DNA from 3 places in the Acidiphilium sp. genome. Region 3 is predicted to be linked to each of the others. Evidence: predicted binding sites of a transcription regulator. Region 3 holds the regulator's gene; each other region holds the start of a gene.
The links. The regulator LexA, encoded in region 3, represses DNA repair genes until DNA is damaged. The targets are predictions, from matches to a motif close to TGTTCTANNTANGTTC.
Positions count from the first base shown of each region.

Region 1: ACP5E6_RS11205 (S24 family peptidase) is a predicted target of LexA. The motif match lies at 1,111-1,126, and genes of this name have one in related genera.
Region 2: uvrA (excinuclease ABC subunit UvrA) is a predicted target of LexA. The motif match lies at 1,139-1,154, and genes of this name have one in related genera.

Region 1 covers NZ_JBMFGY010000067.1:594-3,854, forward strand. Annotated here, with positions in the region: gene ACP5E6_RS11190 (carbon-nitrogen hydrolase family protein) at 1-301, opposite strand, end outside; gene ACP5E6_RS11195 (hypothetical protein) at 395-625, opposite strand; gene ACP5E6_RS11200 (hypothetical protein) at 628-1,095, opposite strand; gene ACP5E6_RS11205 (S24 family peptidase) at 1,221-1,877, shown strand; gene ACP5E6_RS11210 (aspartate carbamoyltransferase catalytic subunit) at 1,917-2,852, shown strand; gene ACP5E6_RS11215 (dihydroorotase) at 2,845-3,261, shown strand, end outside.
Region 2 covers NZ_JBMFGY010000038.1:22,359-25,619, forward strand. Annotated here, with positions in the region: gene uvrA (excinuclease ABC subunit UvrA) at 1-1,133, opposite strand, end outside; gene ssb (single-stranded DNA-binding protein) at 1,266-1,748, shown strand; gene ACP5E6_RS08275 (enoyl-CoA hydratase) at 1,910-2,680, opposite strand; gene ACP5E6_RS08280 (TDT family transporter) at 2,882-3,261, shown strand, end outside.
Region 3 covers NZ_JBMFGY010000002.1:10,445-13,705, forward strand. Annotated here, with positions in the region: gene ACP5E6_RS00485 (hypothetical protein) at 1-14, opposite strand, end outside; gene ACP5E6_RS00490 (hypothetical protein) at 33-236, opposite strand; gene ACP5E6_RS00495 (N-acetylmuramoyl-L-alanine amidase) at 285-944, opposite strand; gene ACP5E6_RS00500 (TerB family tellurite resistance protein) at 941-1,714, opposite strand; gene lexA (transcriptional repressor LexA) at 1,772-2,470, opposite strand; gene pdxY (pyridoxal kinase) at 2,705-3,261, shown strand, end outside.

The DNA.
Region 1 (3,261 bases), on a different contig from region 3:
CCAGGGCCGCGCTGTTGGCGATGCCATCGCCGACCCGTTCGGGAAAGCCCAGGCAGAGAGCGATGCGGTGTTTACGCGCGATCCGACGGATGCGGGTGAAGCGCGCATCGTCGGGTGTCATGGCAAGGGCACCGGCGCGATCCCGGCCCAGATTATAGCCGGTGCAGAATAATTCGGGCAGCACCAGAAGATCGGCCCGGGCCTGACACGCCGCGCCGGCCTCGAAATCGAGCAGATCCAGCGCGGCGTCGGGGGCTGCGAAGCATCCGGCGGTCTGACAGAGCGCGAGGGTCAAGGTCATCGAAGCGGCATAGACCCGCGCCCCCGGACGAGGCAACGCGCGGGGCGGAACCCTGTCCTCGCCGCCGCGCGAATGGCGCCTCGCGCACGGCTCTCACAGGGCGTTGAGCACCAGATGCGGCCCTTTCTGGGCGATCGCACCCATGCGCGCGCCCTGGCTGCCCGAGGCCATGATGATATCGCCCGGCGCGATCAGATCGCCGGCGTCGGCGAAATAATGATCACTGTCGAGCGCGGACAACGCTTCGTCGCCCGTGCGGTAATGCCAGAGGGTGAAGCCGTTGGCATAGGCAAGGACGGACAAATTGCGCAGGGTAAAGGCCATGGTCAGATCTCCTTGAGGTCGGTTGATGGGGTTGCTTCGGCTGAAACTAAGAACATAGTCCTATCACTTGGAAAAATTTTTTCTGCCCCGGGCATCACGCCGAGATCGAAGCCGGAAACGATGTGTTTGCTGCGCAGCAGATAATCGAGTTCGAACATCGCTTGCTTCCATTGTTGCCAATCGCTTCGATCGATGATGCGCGGCTTTGGCGGCGGGCGTCCGCGATCACCCCACCGGCGCAGCACACGGGCGTGCACAACGTCGATTCGGCCGCTGCGATACAGATGATCGAGGCAGGATAAAATGGTTTCAGGAGAGCAAGGTTTCGTTGGATCGTGCGGCAGTTTCGTTCCGGCGCGTCGTGCGGCGAGACACGCGGCGGCCCAGAGCCAGGCGCGCTCGGCGGATGTGAAGGGTTTGATTTTGTTTGATAAACGAGATGATGGACAGGCGCTGGCGTCGAACGGCATCATTATCTCCGGGGTGAACATAACAAGAACAAGTTAACCGGAGGTTGTATAACTTGCAAGAGAAAAACGGAGTGTTTTCCTATTTATCTCTTCACAACATCGAAAAATCCGTTAGGAACAAGGGTATGCGACACGAAGATATTTGGCGTGCAATCGATACGCTGGCAGCCGAACGAGGTTTGTCGACCTCGGGCCTCGCGCGGCGGGCTGGTCTTGATCCGACGGCGTTCAACCCCTCCAAACGGCGGACTGCGGCGGGAAAACTGCGCTGGCCCTCGACCGAGAGCATCGCCAAGGTATTGATGGCGACCGGGGCGGGCATCGATGCGTTCGCCGGGCTGGTGCAGGGCGCGCGGGCCTTGTCATCGCCGCGCGCCGCCGCACGGCGCGTACCGGTGATCGGGCTGGCCCAGGCCGGGCAGGACGGTTTTTTCGACGACGGCGGTTATCCGACCGGCGGCGGCTGGGATCATGTCGCCCTGCCGCGCACCGAGGCCGCCCTGGCGGACGACCCGCACGCCTTCGGCCTGACCATTCACGGGGATTCGATGCAGCCGGTCTATCGTGAAGGCGACATCATTGTGGTCTCGCCCGCGGCACCGGTGCGGATCGGCGATCGGGTGGTCGCCCGCACGATCGAGGGTGAGGTCATGGCCAAGGTCCTGGCCAAGCGCAGTGCGAAGCGGGTCGATCTGGCGAGTTTCAACCCGGCCCATGCGACACGCAGTTTGCCGCCCGACCAGATTGTGGCGATCCACCGGATCGTCTGGGCGACACAATAGGGGGATTGCGCCGGCCCCACGTTTCGGTATGCAGACGCCATGCGATTGCCGACGCGCCATCTGCTGGGAATCGAGACGCTTCACCCGCGTGATATTTCGGCATTGCTCGATCTGGCGGAGAGCTATGCGCTGCTCAACCGTTCCGGCAAAACAAGGCGCGACGTGCTGCGCGGGCGCACCCTGATCAATCTGTTCTTCGAGGACAGCACGCGCACCCGCACCAGTTTCGAACTCGCCGGCAAGCGGTTGGGGGCGGATGTGATCAACATGTCGGTCTCGACCTCGTCGGTGTCCAAGGGCGAGACACTGCTCGACACTGCGGCGACGCTGAATGCGATGAACTGCGATCTGCTGGTGGTGCGCCACAAGGCCTCCGGCGCGCCGGCGCTGCTGGCCCAGAAGGTGGATGCGGCGGTGATCAACGCGGGCGATGGCATGCACGAGCACCCGACCCAGGCGCTGCTCGATGCGCTGACGATCCGGCGGCACAAGGGCACGCTGGCGGGGCTGACCATTGCGATCTGCGGCGACATCGCGCATTCGCGGGTGGCGCGCTCGAACATTTTGCTGCTGATCGCGATGGGCAGCCAGGTGCGGGTGGTCGGGCCGCCGACGCTGATCCCTTCCGGCATCGAGCAATTCGGCGTCAGCGTGTTTCACGACATGCGCGAAGGCTTGCGCGACGCCGACATCGTGATGGCGCTGCGGTTGCAGACCGAACGGATGAGCGGTGGGCTGATCCCGAGCGCGCGGGAGTTTTTCACCTTCTATGGGCTGGATGCGGCGAAGCTCGCGGTGGCGAAACCCGATGCGCTGGTGATGCATCCCGGCCCGATGAACCGCGGCGTCGAGATCGACAGCCAGGTGGCGGATGATGTGACGCGCTCGGTGATCCGCGAGCAGGTCGAGATGGGGGTTGCGGTGCGGATGGCCGTGCTCGATGTGCTGGCCCGGACAGCGTTGCGCAATGCGTGACACGCTGATCATCGGCGCGCGGATGATCGATCCGGCATCGGGGTTCGATGCGGTGGGGGATTGCCTGATCCGCGACGGTGTCGTCGCCGATTTCGGCGCGGGGCTGGGGCGGCCGGATGGGGCAACGGTGATCGACGCGGGCGATTGCATTCTGTGCCCCGGCTTGGTGGATGCTCGCGCCTCGCTCGGCGAACCGGGCTACGAGTATCGCGAGACCATCGCCTCGGCGGCGCTGGCGGCAAGCGCTGGCGGCATCACCACCATTGCGGTGCTGCCGGACAATGCGCCGGCGACCGATGACCCGGCGCTGGTGCGCGCTTTGGCCGGCGCGGGTGAGGCGAGCGGGCGCATCACCATAGCCCCCTTTGGCGCCGCGACACGGGGCTGCAAAGGCGAAAGCATCGCGGAA
Region 2 (3,261 bases), on a different contig from region 3:
ACGCCTTCGAAGGATTTGCTGACCCCGTAGGCGCGCACGCCGTCCTTGTATTGGAACTCGATTTCGGCCTCCCCTGCCCCGTACAGGATCGCGTCGCGGACTTTTTGCGGCAGATCTTCCCAGGCGGTCGACATTTTGACCTTGAAGAATTTGGCGAGGCTGGTCAGGGTCTGGTCGTAATAGGGGGATTGGGCGTTGGACCAGGGGGCGATGGCTTGTTGGGCGAGGGATTTGGTTTCGTCCGGCACGATCAGATGCGGGTCGAAGAAGGTTTCGGTGCCGAGGCCGGCGCAGTCCGGACAGGCGCCGTGGGGGGAGTTGAAGCTGAACAGGCGGGGCTCGATTTCCTCGATGGTGAAACCGGAGACCGGGCAGGCGAAACGGGCGGAGAACACGGTGCGCTCGTTGGTGTCGGCGTTTTCGGCGTAAACGATGCCGTCCGACATGGCGAGTGCGGTTTCGAAACTGTCGGCGAGGCGCTGTTCGATGCCCTCCTTGACCACGACGCGGTCGACCACCGCTTCGATCTCGTGCTTGATTTTCTTGTTCAGCGCGGGGACTTCGGCGATTTCGTAGAGTTTGCCGTCGATTTTCACGCGGGTGAAGCCGCGGCGCTGCAATTCGGCGAGTTCCTTGCGGTATTCGCCCTTGCGGTCGCGCACCACCGGCGCGAGCAGGAGCAGGCGGGTGGCGTCCGGCATTGCCATGACGCGATCGACCATCTGGCTGACGGTCTGCGCCTCGATCGGCAGGCCGGTGGCGGGGGAATAGGGCACGCCGACCCTTGCCCAGAGCAGGCGCATATAGTCGTGGATTTCGGTGACGGTGCCGACGGTGGAGCGGGGGTTTTTCGAGGTGGTTTTCTGTTCGATCGAGATCGCGGGGGAGAGACCCTCGATACTGTCGACATCGGGCTTGCCCATCAGTTCGAGGAACTGGCGCGCGTAGGCCGACAGGCTTTCGACGTAGCGGCGCTGGCCTTCGGCGTAGATCGTGTCGAACGCGAGGGAGGATTTGCCGGAGCCGGACAGGCCGGTGATGACGGTGAGTTTGTCGCGCGGGATGCGGACGTCGACGTTTTTGAGGTTGTGCTCGCGCGCGCCGCGCACGGTGATGAAGCCTGACCCGCTCATGAAAATGTTTCCGTTATGTTCGTGCGGAATATGGCGTTGATTTCCGAGTCTGGAAAGGGGCAGGGCAATGGTCTAGACGCATTCGGCGGACCATGATCGACCGGTCGCGCGCAGGAAAATAGGGGATCGACGATGGCAGGTAGTGTGAACAAGGTTATTCTGGTCGGTAATCTGGGCAAGGACCCCGAGGTCCGCACCACCCAGGCGGGGATGAAAATCGTCAGTTTCAACGTCGCGACGTCGGAATCCTGGAACGATAAATCGAGCGGCGAGCGCCAGGAAAAGACCGAATGGCATCGAATCGTGGTGATGAACGACCGCCTTGCGGATGTTTCGGAAAAATATCTGAAAAAGGGTTCGAAAATCTATCTCGAGGGCAAGTTGCAGACCCGGAAATGGACCGATCAGTCCGGCCAGGAAAAATATACCACCGAGATCATGCTCGGCCGATTCGGCGCCGAAATGGTCCTGCTCGACCGGCCGACCGGCGGGAGCGGAAGTGGCGGCGGCGGTAGTTACGCCGGCAGCACCCCGGCCCCGGCACGCAGCCCGGCAGCCAGCGGTTGGGACGCTGGGCGCGGCGCGAGCGATCTGGACGATGAAATTCCGTTTTAGAGCGTTATGCTTTCAGCTTAACGCTCAAGCTCTATGTTTTTTCGAGCGATTTCATGCGATTATGTTGCCGCTGTCGCGTCAACTTAATCGCATATCGCTCTAGAGCAACGCGCATCCCATCCGACTGAACCGGCCCGGTTCAGTCGGATCAATTCGGCCGATCAGCTGAAATCCGGCTTCCGTTTCTCAACGAACGCCGCCATGCCTTCGCGCTGATCCCTGGTGCCGAACAGGGACAGGAACGTCGCGCGCTCGTAATGGACCCCTTCGGCCAGACTCGTCTCGAACGCGCGATTGACACTGCGTTTGGCGACCGCCACCGCGACCGGTGACAAGGACGCGATGCTCGCCGCCAGCGTGAGCGCCTCGTCGATCAGGTCGGCCGCGGGCACCACCCTTGCGACCAGATTGGCACGCTCGGCGGCCACCGCATCCATCATCCGCCCGGTCAGGATCATCTCCATCGCCTTCGACTTGCCGATCGCCCGCGTCAGGCGCTGGGTACCACCTGCACCGGGGATCACGCCGAGATTGATTTCGGGCTGGCCGAATTTGGCGGTGTCGGCAGCGAGAATCAGGTCGCACATCATCGCGAGTTCGCAACCGCCCCCAAGCGCATAGCCGGCGACAGCCGCGATCACCGGCTTGCGGATGGTGGTGACGATCTCCCAGGACTGGCCGATGAAATCATCGAGCGCCGTGTCGGGGTAACTGCGGCCCTGCATCTCCTTGATATCCGCACCGGCGGCAAAGGCGCGGTCCGATCCGGTGATGACGATGGCGCCGATCGCCGGGTCGGAATCATAGGCGCGCAGCGCGGCGCCGAGTTCGGTCATCAACTGGTCGCAAAGCGCATTCAGCGCCTTGGGCCGGTTGAGGCGGACGAGGCCGACCTTTCCGTGGGTTTCGATCGCGATCATTTCATAGGTCATGGCTGCCTCCGTTGGATGACGGGACGATGGCCGAATTATCCATGGTTGAAAACCGCCGTGTCGGTCTGGCGGTTCTGCATCGACGGCATCAATCCGTTTACACGATCATAATAAACTATTTAATCTGTTATACTGATCGTTCCGGATCGTCTATTGATTGCAGCGCGGCGGGATCGCGCCGCGTTTTCTGGAGAGTAGCCGATGACCACCGAGACGTTCAGCCCCACCCGCAGCCGCGATATCGACGGTTTGATCCCGATCATCCGCCATTTCACGCCGAACTGGTTCGCCGCCACCATGGGGACCGGAATTCTGGCGCTGGACCTGAACCAACTCCCGATCGCCATCGATGGTCTGCACGCGGTGGCGCGCAGCCTATGGCTTGGCAACATCGTGCTGTTCGCACTGTTCAGCCTGATGTACGGTGCGCGCTGGATATTGTTTCCGCGTGAAGCGGCGCGGGTATTCGGCCATCCCACGATGTCGATGTTCTTCGGCACCATCCCGATGGGGCTTGCCACGATCATCAACGGTTTCGTCGTGTTCGGCATCCCGCTCTGGGGACCGGCCGCGATCGAGAT
Region 3 (3,261 bases):
GGGGAGCCGCTCATGACGCGTGCCGCAATCGCTTACCCGTTGAGAATGATACGGACCGGCTCGGCTCTGCCGCTGACGGTGATAGTATGGTCCGGCGCGGCTTCACGGCTGACCACCTGGGCGAGGGCGAGGGCGCGGCGGATTACGGCGGCATTGGTTTTGACGCCGAACAGGCCGCGCAACTCTGCTATCGCCTCGGCGGTGTGCTGATCGACCTCGAAACTGGTGACGGACATGGCTGACCTCCGGTTGATCAATATTTTATATAGTTTTTATATAGAAATTCAAGGGAAGACAAACACCCGGGTGATGGCGCCGATCCGCCCGGCGGTTTCGGCATCGATCACGCCATCGCACCGCGCCGGCCGGAACCGGCGCTGGAAGGCGGTGATCGGCGGCGCCGGATCGGCGGTGATTTCATAGCCGATCGCTGCGAGATCGGCCAGCGGATCGGTGGTGGCGGCCAATCCGTCGGCCCACAGACCGATGCCGCGCGCGGCGAGGTCGCGCCAGGGGAACAATTCGCCGGGGTCCTGCTTGCGGTCCGGCGCGATGTCGGAATGGGCGACGATGTTTCGCGCCGGGATCGGGTGGCGCGTCAGGATCGATCGGGCCAGGCTGACGACGGCGGCGATCTGGGCCGGCGGGAAGGCCCGATAGCCCCATTCATGCCCCGGGTTGACGATTTCGATGCCGATCGAGCGGTCGTTCAGAGCCCGCACGCCGCGCCAGGCGCTGACGCCGGCGTGCCAGGCGCGCCGCGCCTCGGGCACCAAAGCGTGAATCGCGCCATCTTCCGCGACGACATAATGCGAGGAGACCTTGGCCACCGGATCGCACAGCCGCGTGATCGCCTCGTCCCCGCTGCGCATGCCGGTGTAGTGCAGCACCAGATGATCGATCGGCGCGTCCTCCGGCCGGTCGTCCTGGTTTGGCGAGATCACAATCCCCGCTCGCGCTTGATGTCGTCCCAGGCCGCATTGATCCGGGCGACGCGCTCGGTCGCGCGGGCGGCGAATTCCGGTGGCACGCCACGCGCGGCGAGTTGATCCGGATGGTTCTCGCGCATCAATTGTTTCCAATGGGCGCGGATCGTATCGTTGGAGGCGCCCCGGTCGATGCCGAGCACGTCGTAGGGATCGCCCTCGGATTGCGCGAAGGACGAGGGGTTGCCCGCGCGGTTGCGGGCGGCTTGGTCGAGGCCGAAAGCGACGCCGATCCGCGTCAGCATATCGGTCTCACGGCCGTTGATCGGCGCATCGGCCCGCGCGATCGCGAACAGGGCGCTCAGGATCTGTTCGAGCGCGAGGCGATTGTCGGCGAAGCTCTCGGCCAGTTGCCGCGCGTAGGGCTCGAACCCGGTAGAATCGTCGCGCGCCTGATCGAACAGCCGCCCGATCATCGGCACCGCCGCGTCCTCGATGCGGAACTGGCGCTTGAACGAATCGATCTCGGCGCGATTAACCGCGCCGTCGCATTTGGCGAGTTTGGCGGCCAGCACCGTGACGCCGATGGCGAACACCTGATCCCGCCGCCCCAGCATCGCGGCGAATCGCGCGGAATCAAGCGGCAGCGCCCGACCCACGCGCGCGCCGAACGAGCCGAGATCGCCGGTATCGGCCGCATGACCCAGCGCCGCCCCCGCAATGGCCCCGATCGGCCCGCCGAACGCGAAGCCAGCGATGCCGCCGATAACCTTACCCCATACCGCCATCTCTGCTATATCGGGTGGCGGGACCGGTTGGTCAAAGGGGGATCGCGCGGTGCTGGCTCAATATTGTCGCATCAAGGCCACCAGGCGCCCCTGCACCTTGACGCGCTCGGCCGGAAAAATGCGGGTTTCGTGGCGGGCGTTGGCGGGTTCGAGGGCGGTGGAATTGCCGCGCCGGCGCAGGCGTTTCAGCGTCACTTCGTTATCATCGACCAGGGCCACCACGATCTGGCCGTTCTCGGCGGTTTCGCCCTTGCGGATGATCGCGGTGTCGCCGTCGAGAATACCGGCATCGATCATTGAGTCACCAACCACCTCGAGCGCGTAGTGCTCGCCCTGACCGATGAAGGCGATCGGCACTTCAATTTCGGTCTGATGTTCGCGCAACGCCTCGATCGGCTGGCCGGCGGCGATCCGGCCATAGAGCGGCAGGCTGACGGCGGCGACCTCGGCGGCGGCGCGCGCGCCCTGGAAACGGGCGGAGAAATCACCGCGGATGACGTTCGGGGCGAATTTCTGGTCGACCCGCTCGGTCGCCACGCTGTCGGCGGGCTGGCGGATCACCTCGAGCGCGCGGGCGCGATGCTTGTGGCGGCGCAGAAAGCCCCGCTCCTCCAACGCGCCGATCAGCCGGTGGATGCCGGATTTGGATTTCAGATCGAGCCCGATTTTCATTTCCTCGAAACTCGGTGAGCAGCCGGTGCGGCGCAGATGCTGATCGATGAAGACCAGCAATTCATGTTGTTTGGGCGTCAGCATGCAATTCCTCGTTACGTCCTGGTCGGCGCCGGTGCGACGATTCGCCCCGAGACTATGGTCGTGATCTGTGACTTTGGTCGTGATCTGTCGCGGTCGCGGAACAAACCGCTAACATAGTGTTCTAGGAAGTGTTTTCGCGTCGCGTCAAGAGGGTGTTGGCAAAATAATCATGATATGTTCCGCTGATGTGCCGCGGGACTTGCCAGGGCAGACGCAATCGCGCCAAGGAACGCCATGGCGATTTTGTCGATCCAATCCCAGGTGCTTGCCGGCAGTGTCGGCAATTCGGCGGCGGCGTTCATCTATGCGCGGCTGGGCTGCGAGGTCTGGCCGTTGCCGAGCGTGCTGCTCTCGCATCATCCGGGGCATGGCGGCGCCGAGGGTGGACCGGTCAAGCCGGCGCGGCTTGCCGCTCTGGTCGCGGGGCTGGCGGCGCGGGGTGGCTTTGCGCGTTGCGAGGCTGTGGTTTCGGGATATCTCGGCGCCGAGGCGGCGGTGCCGGTGGTGCGGGATGCCGTGGCGCGGGCGCGGGAAGCGCATCCTGGCGCGCTTTATTTGTGCGATCCGGTGATCGGCGATGCGGGACGGCTCTATGTGCCCGCCGGGCTGGTGGACGGGTTCCGTGACACCCTGCTGCCGCTGGCCGATATCGCGCTGCCCAATCCGTTCGAACTTGCAACACTGACGGCGCGGGCGCTGCCGGACCGCGCGGCGGCGTTTGCCGCGATGGCGGCGCTGGGGCCACCGATCGTGGTCCTGACCGGATTTGTCGGCGCCGATACCGTGCCCGG